DNA from 2 places in the Streptomyces gamaensis genome. Region 2 is predicted to be linked to the other one. Evidence: riboswitches for the same ligand, from Rfam matches in the RefSeq annotation. Region 2 holds a riboswitch; the other holds the start of a gene.
What was found. Region 2 has a riboswitch for thiamine pyrophosphate ahead of thiO (glycine oxidase ThiO). Riboswitches for the same ligand answer to the same signal wherever they lie in the genome.
Positions count from the first base shown of each region.

Region 1 (9,181 bases), on a different contig from region 2:
CGACCGCGGCGACCCGGTCGTCCAGGTCGCCCCGCCGCTGATCTCCGACCAGTCGACGTTCGACGAGATCGAGCAGATCGTCCGCGGCGTCCTGGCGGAGGCCTGGACACGGATCTGACCGCTCCGGCCACTCCGACCGCGCGAGAAGTCCGCACACGCCGCGCGTGTGCCCCGCGCGCCTGCCGCACGCGCCCCACACCCCGCGGCAGGCGCGCACGCCACGCGTACGCAGCTGCGCTCCGACTCATGGGCGACGGCCCGGCCATGAGGCCGACCGGAGGAAAGTGCGGGCTGCCAGCGCCGAGCCTGGGCGGGGGCTAGGATCACGGTTCCGTACGGTGCCAGTGACCCAATGGCCTCTGGTTCGTTCACCCGGACAGGGGAACGGACCCTTAGCGACCGAGGTGCTCGATATGGTGGCCCCGCCGGACAACGACGTGCTCTGGGCACGCGGCCTGCACTACGCCTACAGCGGTTCCCCCGCTCTCGCGGGGGTGTCCATCGGTGTGCGCGAGAGCGAGATCCTCGCCGTCACCGGACCGCGCGGCTCGGGCAAGACCACCCTCCTCAAATGCCTGTCGGGGCAGTTGCTGCCCGACCCGGGCGAGGTGTGGTTCAACAGCGCGCCCGTGCACACCCTCTCCCGCCCCGCCCGCGAACGGCTGCGCCGCGAGCGGTTCGGCTGGATCGACAGCGAGCCGCACCTCGTACCGGAGCTGACGGCCTGGGAGAACGCCGCCCTGCCGCTGCTGATGCGCGGCGTCGCCCACCGCACGGCCAAACGCGCCGCCGGCGAGTGGCTGGAGCGCCTGGACGTCGGCGACTGCTCGCGCAAGCGGCCCGCCGTACTGCTCCAGGCGCAGCGGCAGCGGATCGCCATCGCCCGCGCGCTGGCCACCGAGCCCACCGTGCTCTTCGCGGACGAGCCGACGGCTCCGCTGCACGCCGCCGACCGCGCCCAGGTGCTGCGCACCCTGACCACGGCGGCCCGCTCGCACCAGATCACCGTCGTCATCGCCACGCTCGACGAGGAGATCGCGACGCTGGCCGACCGCACGGTCCACCTGGCCGACGGCCGCCGCAACAACGGCGTCACGACGCCGGACGCGGCAGACGGAGAGGGAAGGGCGGCGTGCTCAGTCTCCGCCTAGCGCGTGGCGCGCATCCGCTCGTCCTGCTGCGACGGCTGCTGGTGGCGGCCGCCGCCGCGGGGGTCGGCTTCCTGCTGCTGTGCACGCTGGGGTACGCGGTGGCCCATCCGAAGGAGACGGGCCCGTCCCTGGTGCGGCTCGTCTGGTGCGCGGTCCCGCTGGCGGCCGTCGTGCAGTTCGCGCTCGCCGTGGCCCGTACGGACCCCGCGACCCGCCCCCGCGACGGCCTGGACGCCGTGGGCCTCGGACCGGTGCGGCTCTCCCTGCTCGCGGCCGCCTCGACCGCGCTCTCCTGCGCCCTGGGCAGCGGCATCGCCCTGCTGGTCTACCTGGAGCTGCGCGGCGACCTGGGCGGCACGCCGATCAGCGGCGCGGCCGCGAGGATGCTCGGCGGGCAGGCGCCGGTGCCGTGGGGCGCGACGCTGACCCTGCTCGGTCTGCTGCCGGCGCTCGCGGCGGGCGCGTGCGCGCTCGCGCTGCGCCCCGGACGCGAGAGACCCCGCAGGGCGCCGCGCGCCGCGCGGCCGCCGGAGGGGGCGGCGGAGCCGGCCGACGGCACCGCGGTCGCGGAGGCCGCGCGGACCGTGGCCGCGACCGGGGCCGCGCAGGGCGGCGCCGTCAGCTCCCCCGTCGCCCCGCCCGCCGCGGCCCCCGCCGCGCGCCCCGGCTACGCGGGCCTGCCCTGGGGCATCGCGATCATCGCGGTCGGGCTGGCCCTGGAGGCGTACGTGGGCCACCGCCCGGCCCCCGACCCCGAGACCCTCATCGCCCTGCCCGGCCGCTCCCGGGGGACCTCACCGGGCGTCCTGGGCGGCTGGCTGCTGGCCTCCCTGGGCCTGGTGCTGGCCGGGCCCGGGCTCACGCACTGGTGCGGGGCGCTGCTCGCGGCAGGCCGGCCCGGGGCGGTGCGGCTGCTGGCCGGCCGGATACTGCAGGACGCGGCGACGCGCATCGGCCGGCCGCTGGGGGTCCTGTGCGCGGTGGCCTCGGGGGCGCTGGCGGCCTCGGAGCTGTACGGCGCGGCGTGGGAGCACACCGGGCCCCGCCCGTTCGGCCCGCTGACCGGTCTGGGCGCGGCGCTGGTGATGGCCTGCGTCACCGCCACCGCCATCACCGCGGCCCTCGACAGCCGGCACAACCGGACGGACACCACGGACGCCCTGCTGCGGCTGGGGCTGCCCGCCTCGATGCTGCGCACGGCGGCCGTGCTGCGCACCGGTGTCCTGCTGGCGGTGCTGACCCCGCTGACCTGGGCGATCGCGGAGCTCGCGGCGCTGCCGATGACCAGGTGACGGTCCGTTCGCGCGGGCGGCCCGGCCGGCGGCGGGCCGGGCCGCCGCCCTGTCCACGGCCGCGCCCCCGCCGCCGCCCCAACTCTTCTTGACCAGTTCTTGACTTCAAGGCAACTCCGGCGATCGAAAAAGCGTCTGCTTCGGAGCACGACCTTTTTCGGGCGAACGGAGTTATGGGTGTTTCTCGGCCTTCTGACGGCTGTCGCAGCCTCGGTCTGTTATGGCACGGGTTCGGTGCTGCAAGCCGTGGGCTCGCGCAAATCGGCCCGCCGGGAGGCCGCGGCGGCCTCCACGACAGGGGTGACGCAGCGCGGCGGCCCCAGCCTGTCCTCCACCGCGAAGGCCGCGGTGACCTGGGAGTTCATGGTCGGCACGGTGCTGGACTTCGTGGGCTTCGGGCTCGGCGCGCTCGCCGCGCGCATGCTGCCGCTGTTCCTGTCCCAGACGGTCATCAGCGCCAACCTCATCGTCACCGCCCTGCTGAGCATCAAGCTGCTGGGCCTGAGGCTGACGAGGCCGGAGTGGATGTCGATCGGTGTGGTGTGCTCGGCGCTGGTGCTGCTGGCCACCGCGGCGGGCCACGAGGGCGGCAGTGACGCGGCGATGTCCACGCACTGGTGGCTGCTCGTCATCTCCGTGGTCCTGATGGGCGGCGGCACGATCGCCGTGCGGCTGCTGGGCTCGCGGGCGGCGATCCTGGCCGGTCTGCTCTCCGGGCTCGGCTTCGGCGCGATCGGCGTGGGCGTGCGCATTCTGGGCGGCCTCTCCCCGTTCGACCTGCCGACCCTGATCGCCGACCCGGCGCTGTACGCGATCCTCATCTCCGGCTCGGTCGGCATGTATCTGCACACGGTCGCCCTGCAGCTGGGGTCGGTCAACGGCGCGACGGCCGCACTGGTCGTCGGCGAGACGGTGCTGCCGGGCATCATCGGCGTGGTGTGGCTGGGGGACGCCTCGCGCCCCGGCTTCGCCTGGCTGGCGGTCGTCGGCTTCGTCCTGGCCGTCGCGGGCGCGGTCGCGGTGGCGTGGTACGGCGAGCCGGAGGGCGGTCCGCTGCCGGAGCCGGAACGGGCGGAGCGCGCCCCGGCACCGGTCGGCTGACGCGACGCCGCACGCGCGGGCGGGCCCGTCGTTCCCCTCGGGGAGCGGCGGGCCCGCCCGCGTTCACCGGTCCCGCGCGTCTCCGTCGAGCAGCACGACGTGCTCGGCGTCGAAGGCGACCCCGACCCGTGCGCCGCTCGCGGGCGCGTCCCGCAGCGCGCAGGCCGCCTCCAGCACCGGTCCGTCCTCGGGCCGCAGCAGCACGGCGACGTGGTCGCCGCGGAAGGTGCGGCCGGTGACCGTGCACGGCAGCCCGTCGGCGGGTGCCACGAGGCGGACGCCCGCGGGCCGTACGAGCAGGGTGCGCTCGCCCTGCTCGCTGTCGTCGGGCACGGGGACCTTGCCCCAGGGCGTGGCCGCGCGCGTCCCGGCGACGCTCGCCGCGACGACGTTGCGGAAGCCCAGGAAGCGGGCGACGAACGCGGAGGCGGGCCGCTGCCAGACCTCCAGCGGCGTGCCGCTCTGGGCGATCCGCCCGTCGCGCATGACCACGACCCGGTCGGCGAGCGCGAACGCCTCGCCCTGGTCGTGGGTGACGGCGAGCACGGTGGTGCCCAACCGGCCGAAGAGGTCGCGCAGTTCGACGACGAGCCGCTCGCGCAGGCTGCGGTCGAGCTGGCCGAGCGGCTCGTCCAGCATCAGGAGCCTGGGGCGCGGGGCGAGGGCCCGCGCGAGCGCGACGCGCTGCTGTTCCCCGCCGGACAGGGCGGCGACCGCGCGCCGCTGGGCGCCCGGCAGGCCGACCAGGTCCAGGAGTTCGGCCACCCGCTCCTGGATCCCGCCGCGTGCCGTGCCGCGCATGCGCAGTCCGAAGGCGACGTTGCCGGCCACGTCGCGCTGGGGGAAGAGCTGGTGGTCCTGGAACATCAGGCCGACCTCGCGCCGGTGCACGGGCACACCGCTCTGGTCGGCGCCGGAGAGCAGCACCCGGCCGGCGTCGACGCGCTGCAGCCCGGCGACCACCCGCAGCAGCGTGGACTTGCCGCTGCCGCTGGGGCCGAGCACGCACACTCGCTCGTGCTCGGCGACCTCCAGGTCGACGCCGTCCAGCGCGGTACGGCCGCCGAAGCGGACGGTGACGTTCTCCAGGCTCAGCAAGGACATCGCTAGAACTCCCCCGAACGATCGACGCGTACGCGCTCCAGCACCAGCAGGGCTGCCGCGCACACCAGCATCAGGACAGTGCTCAGGGCCATCGCCTGCCCGTAGTTGAGCTCTCCGGCCCGGCCCAGCAGCCGGGAGACGGCCACCGGCAGGGTGGGGCTGTCGGGGCGGGCGATGAAGACGGTCGCCCCGAACTCGCCCAGCGACACGGCGAAGGCGAAGCCCGCCGCGACCCCCAACGCCCGGCCCACCAGCGGCAGATCCACCTCGCGCCAGGCCCGCCAGGGGGACGCGCCGAGCACGGCCGCCGCCTCGCGCAGCCTCGGCTCGACGGCACGCAGGACGGGCAGCATGGTCCGTACGACGAAGGGCACGCCGACCAGGGCCTGCGCGAGCGGCACCAGGATCCAGGAGGTCCGCAGGTCCAGCGGCGGTTCGTCGAGGGTGATGAGGAAGCCGAAGCCCACGGTGACGGCGGAGGTGCCCAGCGGCAGCATCAGCAGCGCGTCGAAGCCCCGCACCAGGCGGCCCGCGCGGTGCCGGAGGGCGGCGGCCGCCAGTCCCCCGACGACGAGCGCGATGGCGGTGGCGGCCAGCGCGTAGGACAGGGAGTTGCCGATGGCCTCCAGGGGGGCCACGGAGAAGGTGCCGCCGCCCGCCGAGGCGAGGGCGCGGTAGAAGCCGAGTCCGTAGCCGTCCGGTCCGTCGAAGGAGCGCAGGACGAGCACGGCGAGCGGCAGCAGCACCAGGAGGGCGGCGACGGCCAGTACCGAGGCCAGCAGCGTCCACTGGGCCGCGCCGCGCGGACGGCGGGCGGTGCGCTCGGGCGCGACCAGCCGCAGCGCCGACTCGCGGCGCCGTACGGTGCGCGCGTGCACGGCCAGCAGCGCGGCGACCGCGGCGAACTGCACGAGGGTGAGCACCGCCGCCGTCGGCAGGTCGAGCAGTTGCGCGGTCTGCTGGTAGATGGCCACTTCCAGGGTGCTGTAGCGGGGGCCGCCGAGGATCTGCACGATGCCGAAGGAGGTGAAGCAGAACAGGAAGACCATCAGTGCCGCCGCCGCGACGGCGGGCGCGAGGGCGGGCAGGGTCACCTGCCGCCAGGCGGCGAAACGGCTCGCGCCGAGTACGCGCGCGGCCTCCTCCTGGCGCGGGTCGAGCCGCTCCCACAGGCCGCCCACCGTGCGGACGACCACGGCGTAGTTGAAGAAGACGTGGGCGAGCAGGATCGCCCACACCGTGGTGTCCAGGCGGATGCCCCACCAGCTGTCCAGCAGCCCGCCACGGCCGAGCAGCGCGAGGAACGCGGAGCCGACGACGACGGTCGGCAGCACGAACGGGACGGTGACCACGGCCCGCAGCAGCCGCTTGGCGGGGAAGTCGAAGCGCGCGAAGACGTACGCGCTGGGGAGCGCGAGCAGCAGCGTGAGCGCGGTGGAGGCGAGCGCCTGCCAGGTGGTGAACCACAGGACGTGCCCGGTCGCGGGGTCGGAGAGCACCTCGCCGATCCGGCCGAACCGCCACTGTCCGTCCGCCTTCAGGCCGCGGGAGACGATCGCGCTGACCGGGTAGGCGAAGAAGACGCCGAAGAAGGCGAGCGGCACGGCCATCAGGCCGAGCCGCAGCGCCGCGCGCCGGGCGCGGGGTGCCGCGCGCGGACCGGACCGCCGTACCGAGGCGGTCACTTCAGGACGAGCGAGGACCATTCCTTGACCCACTGGTCGCGGTTCTTGGCGATCACGTCGGGAGCGAGGGACGCGGGCGCGTCGGCCTGCGCACCGAACTTCGTGAACACCTCGGGCAGTTGAGCGTCCCGGTTGGCGGGCCGCACGAACATCTGCAGCGGCATGTCCTCCTGGAAGGGGCGCCCGATCAGGAAGTCGAGCAGTGCCTTGCCGCCCTCGGGGTTCTTCGCGCCCTTGAGCAGCCCGGCGAACTCGGTCTGCCGGAAGCAGGTACCGGTCGCGACGCCGGTCGGCGCGTCCTCGGCGCTCTTGGGCTGCTCCTTCATGCCGACGACCTCGACGGGCGGGCTGGAGGCGTAGGAGACCACGAGCGGCCGGTCGCCGCCCGCCTTCTTCCCCGCGGCGGAGCCGGAGAAGCGGTCGTTGTACGCCTGCTCCCAGCCGTCGACGACCTCGACGCCGTTGGCCTTGAGCCGCTTCCAGTAGTCCTGCCAGCCCTGTTCGCCGTGCGCGGCGATCGTGGCGAGCTGGAAGGCGAGGCCGGGCGAGGACGTGGCGGCGTTCTCGGTGACCAGGAGGTTCTTGTACTCGGGCTTGAGCAGGTCGTCGAAGGTCCGCGGCGGCTGCAGCCCGTGTTCGGCGAAGTAGGCGCGGTCGTAGTTGACGCAGATGTCGCCGGTGTCGACCGGGGTCACCCGGTGCTCGGGGTCGGCCTGGAGGTCCTTGGGGATCCGGTCCAGGCCGCGGGCCTCGTAGGGCGTGAACAGGCCGTTGTCCAGGGCGCGGGAGAGCAGGGTGTTGTCGACGCCGAAGAAGACGTCGCCCTGCGGGTGGGCCTTGGACAGGACGGCCTGGTTGACGGCCGCTCCGGCGTCACCGCCCTTGACGACCTTGACGGTGTAGCCGCTGGTCTTCTCGAACTCCTTGAGCACGGCGTCCGAGGCGCTGAAGGAGTCGTGCGAGACGAGCGTGACGGTCCTGGCGTCGCCGGCGGCGGAACCGCCGGAGCTGCCGCAGGCGGCCAGGGCCGGAAGGCCGAGCGCGAGGGCGGCGGCCGCGCCCAGGGCACGCCGGAGGCTGGTGTTCATGATGGTGCTGACTCCCTACGCCGGTATGACCCGGATCAGGTCCTGAGGGTCTGCGGGCCGTTCCCGCACTCTCAGCGCTCTGCGCGCTCCCCTGTCGGATGTTCATTTGTGCGAGTGCACCGTATCAGTGCCGGTCGGCGGGCCCCGGGGCGCGGGGCCCGCGCGGTCAGCGCTCGGCCGCCGCCAGCTGTCCGCAGGCGCCGTCGATCTCCTGGCCGCGTGTGTCCCGTACGGTCACGGGCACGCCGTGCGCGGCGATCGCCGCGACGAAGGCGCGCTCGTCCTCCGGCCGGGAGGCGGTCCACTTCGAGCCCGGGGTGGGGTTGAGCGGGATGAGGTTGACGTGGACGCGCTTGCCCTTGAGCAGCCGGCCGAGCAGGTCGCCGCGCCACGCCTGGTCGTTGATGTCGCGGATCAGCGCGTACTCGATCGAGACGCGGCGGCCGGACTTCTCGGCGTACTCCCAGGCCGCGTCGAGGACCTCGCGGACCTTCCAGCGGGTGTTGACCGGCACGAGGGTGTCGCGCAGCTCGTCGTCGGGCGCGTGCAGGGAGACCGCCAGACGGCACTTGAGGCCCTCGTCGGCGAACCGCAGCATGGCCGGGACCAGGCCGACGGTGGAGACGGTGATGCCGCGCTGGGACAGGCCCAGGCCGTCGGGCTCGGGGTCGGTGAGCCGGCGGATGGCGCCGATGACGCGCTTGTAGTTGGCGAGCGGTTCGCCCATGCCCATGAAGACGATGTTGGACAGCCGGGCGGGGCCCCCGGGCACCTCGCCGTCGCGCAGCGCCCGCATCCCGTCGACGATCTGGTGCACGATCTCGGCGGTCGACAGGTTGCGCTCCAGGCCGGCCTGGCCGGTGGCGCAGAACGGGCAGTTCATGCCGCAGCCCGCCTGCGAGCTGATGCACATGGTGACCCGGTCCGGGTAGCGCATCAGGACGGACTCGACGAGCTTGCCGTCGTGCAGCCGCCACAGGGTCTTGCGGGTGGTGTCCTCGTCGCAGGAGATGTGCCGCACGATGCTCATCAGCTCCGGCAGCAGCCCTTCCGCGAGCTTCTCGCGGGCGGCGGCCGGGATGTCGGTCCACTGCGCGGGGTCGTGCGCGTAGCGGGCGAAGTAGTGCTGCGAGAGCTGCTTGGCGCGGAACGGCTTCTCGCCGAGGGCGGCGACGGCCTCGCGGCGCTCGGCGGGGCTGAGGTCGGCGAGGTGGCGCGGGGGCTGCTTGGCACCGCGCGGCGCGACGAACGTGAGCACACCGGGCTGGGGCGGTGCCATGGGCAGGACTCCTCGGGGGACGACGGTGACGGCGGCGTTCCGCGCCGACGCCGCGCGGGCGTACGGTGCGCGGGCGGGGCCGGGCCGGGGCCCGCGGCCGCCGCGGGGCCGGAAAAGGGCCCGCCGCGTGGGCGGCGAGCCCTTCCAGGGTAACCGGCGCGCGTCAGGCCGCGCCGACGAAGATCACCATGAGCAGCCAGACCACGGGCGCGGTCGGCAGCAGCGAGTCCAGCCGGTCCATGATCCCGCCGTGGCCGGGCAGCAGGGCTCCCATGTCCTTGATGCCCAGATCCCGCTTGATCATCGACTCGCCCAGGTCGCCGAGGGTGGCGCTGGCCGCGACCGCGAGGCCGAGCAGCAGCCCCTGCCACCAGGCGCCGCCGTCGATGAGGAACTGCATGCACAGCGCGCCCGCCACCATCGCGAAGACGACCGCGCCGATGAGCCCCTCACGGGTCTTGCCGGGGCTGATGCGCGGAGC
Region 1 covers NZ_JBHSPB010000007.1:50,979-60,159, forward strand. Annotated here, with positions in the region: gene ACFP1Z_RS13165 (aspartate aminotransferase family protein) at 1-118, shown strand, start outside; gene ACFP1Z_RS13170 (ABC transporter ATP-binding protein) at 414-1,151, shown strand; gene ACFP1Z_RS13175 (hypothetical protein) at 1,133-2,443, shown strand; gene ACFP1Z_RS13180 (DMT family protein) at 2,621-3,544, shown strand; gene ACFP1Z_RS13185 (ABC transporter ATP-binding protein) at 3,608-4,648, opposite strand; gene ACFP1Z_RS13190 (ABC transporter permease) at 4,651-6,258, opposite strand; gene ACFP1Z_RS13195 (thiamine ABC transporter substrate-binding protein) at 6,330-7,421, opposite strand; TPP riboswitch at 7,417-7,524, opposite strand; gene rlmN (dual-specificity RNA methyltransferase RlmN) at 7,588-8,700, opposite strand; gene ACFP1Z_RS13205 (phosphatidate cytidylyltransferase) at 8,864-9,181, opposite strand, start outside.
Region 1: it holds a riboswitch for thiamine pyrophosphate, as region 2 does, so the genes downstream of both, ACFP1Z_RS13195 (thiamine ABC transporter substrate-binding protein) here and thiO (glycine oxidase ThiO) in region 2, are expected to answer to the same signal.

Region 2 (9,181 bases):
GGGGCCACCGGGATGAGCGATCAGGTGCCTCAGGCGCTGCAGCGTCCGGACGTGCTGATCGCGGCCGGGGTGCTGTTCCTGTGCGAGGCGGTCGCCGACAAGATCCCGTACGTGGACTCGGCCTGGGACGCGGTGCACACGGTGATCCGTCCGGTGGCGGGCGGGGTGGTCGCGGCGCTGCTGACCGGGCAGGGCGGTTCGCTGCCGGAGCTTGCGGCCGGGGCCGTGGGCGGTTCGACGGCGCTGGTGAGCCACCTGGTCAAGGCGGGCACACGGGCGGCCGTCAACACCTCGCCGGAGCCGGTCTCCAACATCGCGGTGAGCACCGCCGAGGATCTGGGCGTGGCCGGGGTCGTGGTGCTCGCGCTGTTCCATCCGCTGGCGGCGGCCGTCGTCGCGGGGGTGCTGCTGGCGGCGGGCATCGCGCTCGTGGCGTTCTGCTGGTCGCGGATCCGCCGCTTCCTGCGGCGCCGGCGCGAGCGGCGGGACCGGGGGTCCGGCACGGGAACGGCCGTCGCCCCCGGTGGAGGCCGTCCGCCGCGCTGAGCTGTCGGACCCTGCGGATACAGTCGGGGCCATGGCACGGATTGCGGTGATCGGCGCCGGCATGGGCGCGATGGCTGCCGCTGCCCGGCTGGCCATTGCGGGCCACCGGGTGGCGGTGTTCGAGCGGGCGGCGGCGCCCGGTGGCAGCCTCGGGCGGCTGACCCGGGACGGCTTCGCCTTCGACACGGGCCCGGGGCTGCTGCATCTGCCCGCCGTCTACCGCGACTTGTTCCTCAAGACGGGCAAGGAGTCCCTGGAGCAGTGCGTGGGGCTGCGCCAGGTCGACCCGGCGAGCAGTCACGTCTTCGCGGACGGCACGTCGGTGGCGCTGCCGAACGCCTCGCGGGCGGGCGTCGTCACGGCCCTGGACGCGGCGGTCGGGGCGGGCGCGGGCGAGCGGTGGAGCGAGCTGGTCAACCGGGCGCGCGCCGTGTGGGACGCCACGCGGCGCCCGCTGCTGGAGGAGCCGCTGGCCGCGGACGCCGCCGCGCGGCAGGCGCTGGGCCGCGACCCGTATCCGGCGGTGCGCGGGCGGGGGCTGTTCCGGCGCCGGACCCCGGCGACGCTGGAGTCCGTCGCCGCGCGGGAGTTGCGGGATCCGCGGCTGGTCGCGCTGCTGGAGAGCCACGCGCTGGCGTACGGGCTCGACCCGCGGACCGCGCCCGCGAGCGCGACGGTGCTGCCGTATCTGGAGCAGACCTTCGGCAGTTGGTATGTCGAGGGCGGTATGCGGGCCCTGGCCGACGCGCTGTACGAGCGCTGTCTGGCGCGCCGGGTGGAGTTCCGCCTCGGCCAGGAGGTCGTCCGGCTCGTCGAGAAGGACGGCCGCGCGGCCGGGGTCGAGCTGGCCGACGGCACGGCCGCGGAGGCCGACCTGGTGGTGGCCGCGGTCTCCCCCGGGCGGCTGGACGCGCTCGCGCCGGGGGTGGCCGAGCGGACCGGGGGGCTGCTGCCCGCCGCGCCGCCCGGCCGGTTCTCGGTCTTCCTCGCACTGCGCGGTGCCCGGCCGCGGGGTTCGGCGCACCGCACGGTGGTCCACGGCCCGGACCGCGGCGCCGAGTTGTCGGCGGTCTTCGACGGCGGTGCGCGGCCGTACCGGCCGACGGTGACCGTGCTGCGGCCGGACGATCCGGCCTCGCGCCCCGACGACGGGCACGAGGCGGTCACCCTCACCGCGACGGTGGCGCCGCACGGGCGGGTGGACTGGCGCGACGAGCGGGCCGTGGCCGCGTTCGCGGACCGGATGGCGGATGCCGCCGAAGCGGTCGTACCGGCGCTCAGGGAGCGGCTGTTGTGGCGCGAGGTGCGCACTCCGGCCGACACCGAGGCGGCCACGGGCGCGGAGGGCGGCGGCGTGCCCGCGCCCGTACTGGCCGGTGCCGGCGGCGCGTTGCTGCGGCCGGCCAATACGACGCGGCTGCCGGGCCTGTATCTGGCGGGCGGTTTCGCCCACCCCGGCGGGGGCCTGGCACACGCGGGCATGTCCGGCGCGCTGGTCGCCGGCCTGGTCGTGGAGGGGAAGGACTTCCGCGGCTCGCAGTGACCGCGCCGGCTTGCGGGCCCGATGCGGCACCGGCACGTCGGCCGGGCTGCCGGAAACGGGGTCGGTGCGCACTGGGATGTTCGGCGCGGTGACAGCCGCCCCCGTCGCGCAGGGCGCAGACCCACGCGGCTTGCCGTGACCGCGCCTCACCATGCGGACGGCGCCGACCGGGCGGGCCGGCACGGTAAGAACCGCTCCCGTCTCGCAAGGCGCCGGCCGGCGCAGCTAGCGGTGACCGCGCCTCGCCGCGCGGCCGTTGCCGGCCGGGCGCACCGGGCCGGCTGCCGGAAACGGGACCGGCACACACCAAGACCTCCGGCACGGCGACAGCCGCTCCCGTCGCGCAAGAGCGCAGACACGCGCGGCCGTTGCCGGCCGGACGCACCGGGCGGGCCGCCGGGAACGGGGTCGGCGCACACCGTGCCGGACGTCCCGGTGTGCGCCGGCACCGGGCGGAGCGTCAGTAGCGGTAGTGCTGCTGGCCGTCGTGGCCGTTGGTGTGGTGCTGTGACTGGTTCGGTGGCTGCTGGGGCGGGTGTTCGCCGTCGCGTTGCTGGGGGACCCATACGCCGCCGGGCGGGGTGTCGATGTCGTACTGCCGGTCGGGGGCGTGCGGGTAGCCCTGTCCGCCCTGGGTGGGGTACTGCCCGTAGGCGTCGTAGGGCTCGTAGGACTGCGGGCGGCTGCCGATGTAGGGGTCGGAGTACGCGGCGTACTGCCCCTGGCCGTAGGCGAATTGGCCGCTGTCCCCGTGCTGTCCGGTCAGGTCCGGGGCGTGCTGGCCGACGTGGCCGTCGTAGGCGCCGAAGACGTTGGTGTCCTGGGCCGCGGCGCCGGTGTACGACGCGTCGCCGTAGCCGCCGCCGTAGGCGACGGCCTGGGGCGCGGCGGCGGGCTGCTGGGCCGGCTGCGGCGCCTCCTCGACGGCGGGCATCGCCGCCGTCCGCTCCACGGGCTCCTCGGCCGCGGGCGGGGCCGGGGGCCGCGCGGCGGCGGCCGGGCGGCTCCCGCCCTTGCGCCGCCTGCCGGAGCGCGGCCCGGCCCCGTCCCCGCCCGCCTTCGCGCGCTTGCGCACCGCCCAGCCGGCGGCGAAGCCCCGCCGGAAGGAGAGCGTCACATAGGTCTGCCCGACCGCGAAGGCGACCGCGCCGACGGCGATGACCACGACGGAGGGGACGACCACCCCGGCGACGACCCCCAGGAAGCCCACGAAGGCCAGCAGCCGCCAGCGCAGCCGCGCCTTGTACTGCAGCAGGACCTCGCCGAGCAGCCAGAGCGCGACCACGCCGAACGCGATGTAGAGGACCGTCCAGCCCATTTACGCTCCTCTCGTGCGGCCGCCGCCCGGGGAACGGCCGTCAGGACCGCTGGTGCAGTCCCAGATTCTCGTAGATTTCCAGCGTCGCCGTGGAGTGGTTCAGGGTAATGAAGTGCAGCCCGGGGATGTCCTCGTCCATCAGCCGGGAGCACAGCTCCGTGGCGTACTCGATGCCGATCGAGCGTACCGCCGCCGCGTCGTCGCGGACCGCCAGGATCCGCTCCGCGAGCTCGGGCGGGAACGTGGCGTTGCTCAGCTGGGCGAAGCGCTCGATCTGGCGGACGTTGGTGACCGGCATGATCTCCGGGATGATCGGGGTCTCGCAGCCGGCCGCCGCGACCCTGTCGCGCAGCCGCAGGTAGTCCTCCGCGTAGAAGAACATCTGGGTGATGGCGAAGTCGGCGCCGGCCCGGCACTTGTCCACGAAGTGCCGGATGTCGGCGTCCCAGTCCGTGGAGCGCGGGTGCATCTCGGGAAAGGCGGCGACGCCGACGCAGAAGTCGCCGGACTCCTTGATGAGGCTGACCAGTTCGACGGCGTAGTCGATGCCCTCGGGGTGGCGCACCCACTCCCCCATGGGGTCGCCCGGCGGGTCTCCGCGCAGGGCGAGCATGTTGCGGATGCCGACGTCCGCGTACTGGCCGATGACGTTGCGCAGTTCGGCTCGCGAGTGGTTGACGGCCGTCAGATGGGCGACTGGGGTCAGGGTGGTGTCGGTGGCGATCCGCTCCGTCGCCCGCACGGTGCCTTCGCGGGAGGAGCCCCCCGCGCCGTAGGTCACGGACACGAAGGTGGGGGCGACAGCCTCGATCCGGCGGATGGCGTCCCACAGGACGCGCTCCCCCTTCTCGGACTTCGGTGCCGCGAACTCGAAGGAATACGACCGCTCGCCGGAAGCGAGCAGCTCACGCACGGTGCGCGCGTGATCCGTCCTGGTGGAGGCTGTACCAAGGGCCATACCCGGCAAGTTAACCCGCGTTCGCCGGGTCTCCCAAGCCCGTTTTGGGAATTGCCCGTTTCGCCCCCTGACCTGGTCAGATTCCTGACGATTCGCTGGCGCGGGCCCGTGCTGCGGGCCTGCCCCGCGCCTCGCCGCGGCCGCTACTGCCCGTAAGCGCGTATCCGCTCCGCGAGCCGGGCGGCGGCCTCGGCCGGGTCGTCCGCCTCGGTGATCGCGCGGACCACGACGACGCGGCGGGCGCCGGCGTCGAGCACCTGCTCCAGATTGCCCGCGTCGATCCCGCCGATGGCGAACCACGGGCGCCCGGGCTCGCGGGCGGCAGCGTGGCGCACGAGGGGCAGGCCCGGCGCGTGGCGGCCCGGCTTCGTGGGGGTCGGCCAGCACGGGCCGGTGCAGAAGTAGTCCACGCCGGGCTCGGCGATCGCGGCGTCGACCTCGGACTCGGCGTGCGTGGAGCGCCCGATGAGCACGTCGTCGCCGAGGATCCGGCGGGCCGCGGGCACGGGCAGGTCGCCCTGGCCCAGGTGCAGCACGTCGGAGCCGGCGGCGTGCGCGACGTCCGCCCGGTCGTTGACGGCCAGCAGCCTGCCGTGGCGGCGGGCGGCCTCGGCGAACACCTCCAGGTGCTCCAGCTCCTCCCCCGCCTCCATGCCCTTGTCGCGCAGCTGCACGATGTCGACCCCGGCGGCGAGGACCGCGTCCAGGAACTCCGGCAGGTCGCCCTGGCGCTTGCGGGCATCGGTGCACAGGTACAGCCGGGCGTCGGCCAGCCGCTCGCGTGCGGTGACGGGCATCGGGTGTCTTCCCCCCCAGGTCGGCGGCGTACGGGCGCGGGGCGCGCCCGTACGCCGGACAGTGTGCCGCGGTGTGTCGCGGTGATTGCTTCGGTGTTCGTGGTCCCGGTGCGCGCGCCTCCCGGGCAGCCGCGGGCACGGCTGCCGGGAGGTGGTCGTCAGCGGGTCAGACGGCGAGCGCCTGGGCGCGGCGCTTCACCTCCGTGCCGCGGTCGCCGCGCAGCGCGTCCGCCGGGGTGCCGGGCAGGGTGTCGTCCGGCGTGAAGAGCCACTCCAGCATCTCCTCGTCGCTGAAGCCGTCGTCCTTCAGCAGCGTCAGCGTCCCGGCCAGGCCCTTGACGACCTTGCCCTCGCCGATGAAGGCGGCGGGCACCTGGAGCACGCGGTTCTCACCCCGCCGCACGGCGATCAGCTGGCCCTCCTTGACCAGCTGCCGCACGCGGGTCACCTCGACGCCGAGCTTTTCGGCGACATCGGGAAGGGTGAGCCAGGCGGGGACGAGGCCATCGGTCTTTGCGTCAATCTCGGTCACGGGACAAGCCTGCCATCCGGGACTGACAGCCGGTAGCCGGGTTGACCCGACCCGGGGCCGGTACCGCCGGGACGGGTGTGTCCGGAGTCCCTCCGGAGGCGGTGTCGCTCAGAGCACCGCAGCCTTCAGGGGGACGGAGGCGTCCGCGGCCCTGGCGCGGTCCAGGACCGCGCCGCGCTCGATGAGCTTGCGGCCCTGCGCCAGGTCGCGGGGCCGGCCGACGGCGAGCAGCGCGACGAGGACGCCGTCGCGCAGCCAGCACACCGTCCAGGCCGTGCTCCGCGGGTCGCCGCGCCACAGCAGTTCGTCGGTCGCGTCGTCGTGGTGGCCCGCGTACTGCACGAAGCGGCCGAACTGCTCGGACCAGAAGTAGGGCACCGGGTCGTAGACGGGGCCCTCGGCCGGGCCGTGCACGATGTTCCCGGCCACCGTGCGCGGGCCCTGTACGGCGTTGTCCCAGTGGTGCACCAGCAGGCGCACCCCGTAGCGGGCGGAGGGGAAGGAAGCGCAGTCGCCGACGGCGTAGACGTCGGGCAGGGAGGAGCGCAGCCGTTCGTCGGCGGCGACGGAACGGTCCTCGGCGAGTTCGATGCCCGAGCCGACGAGCCACTGGGTCGCGGGGCGCGCGCCGATGCCCACGACGACGGCGCCCGCGGGCAGCCGTGTACCGTCGTCGAGCACCACTGCGCCCGGCTCGATGGCCGCCACGCGCGCCCCCGTCAGCAGCCGTGCGCCGGCGTCGGTGTACCACCTGGCCATGTGGGCGGCGACCTCGGCGGGCAGGGCTCCGGCGAGCGGCCGGTCGGCCGCCTCGACGACGGTGACCCGGCAGCCCGCCTCGCGGGCGGCGGTGGCGAACTCGGCGCCGATCCAGCCCGCGCCGACCGCGACGATCTCGTGCTGCTCGGTGAGCACGGGGCGCAGCCGCTCGGCGTCGTCGAGGGTGCGCAGCAGGTGCACGCCGGGCACGCCCTCACTGCCGGGCAGCGCGACGGGGTCGGCGCCGGTGGCGATGACCAGCACGTCGTAGGGGACGGGTCCGGCGGTGGTGTCCAGGACGTGCTCCCCGGCCCGCAGCCCGGTGACCTCGCAGCTCAGCCGGAGGTCTATGCCGAGGGAGGCGAAGTCCACCTCGAACGCGGAGCCTTCGGCCTTGCCCAGCAGCACGGCCTTGGACAGCGGCGGCCGGTCGTAGGGCTGGTGGCGTTCGGCGCCCAGCAACAGGATGCGGCCGGCCCAGCCCTGCTCGCGCAGGGCGACGGCGGTCTGTACGCCGGCCATTCCGGCGCCGACGACGACCACGGTCTTCCCGCCGGCCTGCTCGCCGGTCCTCGCGCCCGATGATTGCGTCTGCTCGTGCTCGCTCACCCGGTCAACTCTAGGGCGGTGGCCGGGCCGCGCCGCAGCACTGTGTCACGAGACCTCGGACACAGCGTCACGCCGCCCCGGGCGCCGGGCGGCGCCCGCCAGTGGCATATCCGGCCTTCCGGTGGTCTCGCGGCGCGTACTAGTGTGGCCACCGCAAAGCACTCGCGGGAGCCCGGACGACCGGGCTGAGAGGGAGGCTGGACGGCCTCCGACCGTACGAACCTGATCCGGGTCATGCCGGCGAAGGGAGGGGCTGGACGCCCATGCACGCGTCGGAATCGCACGTGCCGGAAGCAGAACCACCGCCCGCGGGGGCGCCGTCACCCGCGCCGTCCGTCACCCGGGCCGGCTGCGACGTCCTCGTCGTCGGCGGTGGTGTCATCGGGCTGGTCACCGCGTGGCGGACGGCCCAGCGGGGGCTGTCCGTGGCGGTCGCCGACCCGCGGCCGGGCGGCGGAGCGGGGCAGGTCGCCGCCGGAATGCTGGCCGCGGTGACCGAACTGCACTACGGGGAGGAGGCGTTGTTCGCCCTCAACCTCTCCTCGGCGCGCCGCTACCCCGCGTTCACCGCCGAGCTGGAGGAGGCCAGCGGCCAGGACACCGGCTATCGCGCGTGCGGCACGCTGGCGGTCGCGCTGGACGCCGACGACCGGGCGCAGTTGCGGGAGTTGCACGCGTTGCAGCAGCGCAGCGGCCTGGAGTTGCAGTGGCTCACGGGGCGCGAGTGCCGGCGGCTGGAGCCCATGCTCGCGCCGGGCGTGTGCGGGGGCCTGCGCGCCGACGGCGACCATCAGACCGATCCCCGCAGACTGCTGCGCGCCCTGCTGATCGCCTGTGAGCGGGCGGGAGTTGCCTTCCTGCGCTCCGAGGCGGTGCGGCTGCTGGTCTCCCGCGACCGGGCGACGGGCGCCGAACTCGCCGACGGCAGCCGCGTGCACGCCGGGCAGACCGTGCTGGCGGCGGGCGCGCACAGCGGCGCTCTCGCGGGCGTGCCCGAGCAGGTGCTGCCGCCGGTGCGCCCGGTCAAGGGCCAGGTGCTGCGGCTGCGGGTGCCGCGCGAGTACGCGCTGTTCCTGTCCCGGACCGTACGGGCACTGGTGCGCGGCGGCCCCGTCTACCTGGTGCCGCGCGAGAACGGCGAGCTCGTCGTCGGCGCCACCACCGAGGAGCTGGGCTGGGACACCGGCGTGACCGCGGGCGGTGTCTACGAGCTGCTGCGCGACGCGCACGAGCTGGTGCCCGGCATCACCGAGCTGCCGCTGCTGGAGGCCCGCGCCGGGCTGCGCCCGGGCTCGCCCGACAACTTCCCGCTGCTCGGGCCGACCGAGCTGCCCGGTCTGCACACGGCGACCGGCCACTACCGCAACGGGGTGCTGCTCGCCCCGCTGACGGGCGAGGTGATGGCCGAGGCGCTCACGCGGGGCCGGCTGCCCGAGGAGGCCCGCCCGTTCTCCCCCCGTCGTTTCTCCCACCCTCACCTGAACGCGCTGCAGGAGCTGCCCCGATGAACCCCATCGATCCGACCGACTCGCTCGATGCCCTCGTCGGTATCAGTGTCAACGGTGAACTGCGCGAGATCCCCTGGGGCCTGACGCTCGACGGGCTCGTCGCTTCCCTGACCGACGCGCGCGGCGGGGTCGCCGCCGCCGTGAACGAGGCCGTGGTGCCGCGCGGCCAGTGGCCCGCCACCCGGCTCGGCGACGGCGACCGCGTCGAGGTGCTCACCGCGGTGCAGGGGGGCTGATCAGCGCAGATGGCAGACGATCTGTTCACCGTCGCCGGGGTCTCCCTCTCCTCCCGGCTGATCATGGGGACGGGCGGCGCGCCCAGTCTCGATGTGCTGGAGCGCGCGCTGCTGGCCTCCGGCACGGAGCTGACCACGGTCGCGATGCGCCGGCTGGACGCGAACGTCCGCGGCTCGGTGCTGTCCGTGCTGCGCAAGCACGGCATCCGGGTGCTGCCGAACACGGCGGGGTGTTTCACCGCCGGGGAGGCGGTCCTCACCGCGCGGCTGGCCCGCGAGGCCCTGGGCACCGACTGGATCAAACTGGAGGTGATCGCGGACGAGCGCACCCTGCTGCCCGACCCGGTCGAGCTGCTGGACGCGGCGGAGATCCTG
Region 2 covers NZ_JBHSPB010000015.1:176,111-185,291, forward strand. Annotated here, with positions in the region: gene ACFP1Z_RS23610 (DUF4126 domain-containing protein) at 1-546, shown strand, start outside; gene ACFP1Z_RS23615 (phytoene desaturase family protein) at 578-2,089, shown strand; gene ACFP1Z_RS23620 (hypothetical protein) at 2,550-3,407, opposite strand; gene metF (methylenetetrahydrofolate reductase [NAD(P)H]) at 3,448-4,365, opposite strand; gene thiE (thiamine phosphate synthase) at 4,509-5,162, opposite strand; gene ACFP1Z_RS23635 (Rv2175c family DNA-binding protein) at 5,329-5,694, opposite strand; gene ACFP1Z_RS23640 (NAD(P)/FAD-dependent oxidoreductase) at 5,803-7,062, opposite strand; TPP riboswitch at 7,217-7,328, shown strand; gene thiO (glycine oxidase ThiO) at 7,326-8,570, shown strand; gene thiS (sulfur carrier protein ThiS) at 8,567-8,806, shown strand; gene ACFP1Z_RS23655 (thiazole synthase) at 8,816-9,181, shown strand, end outside.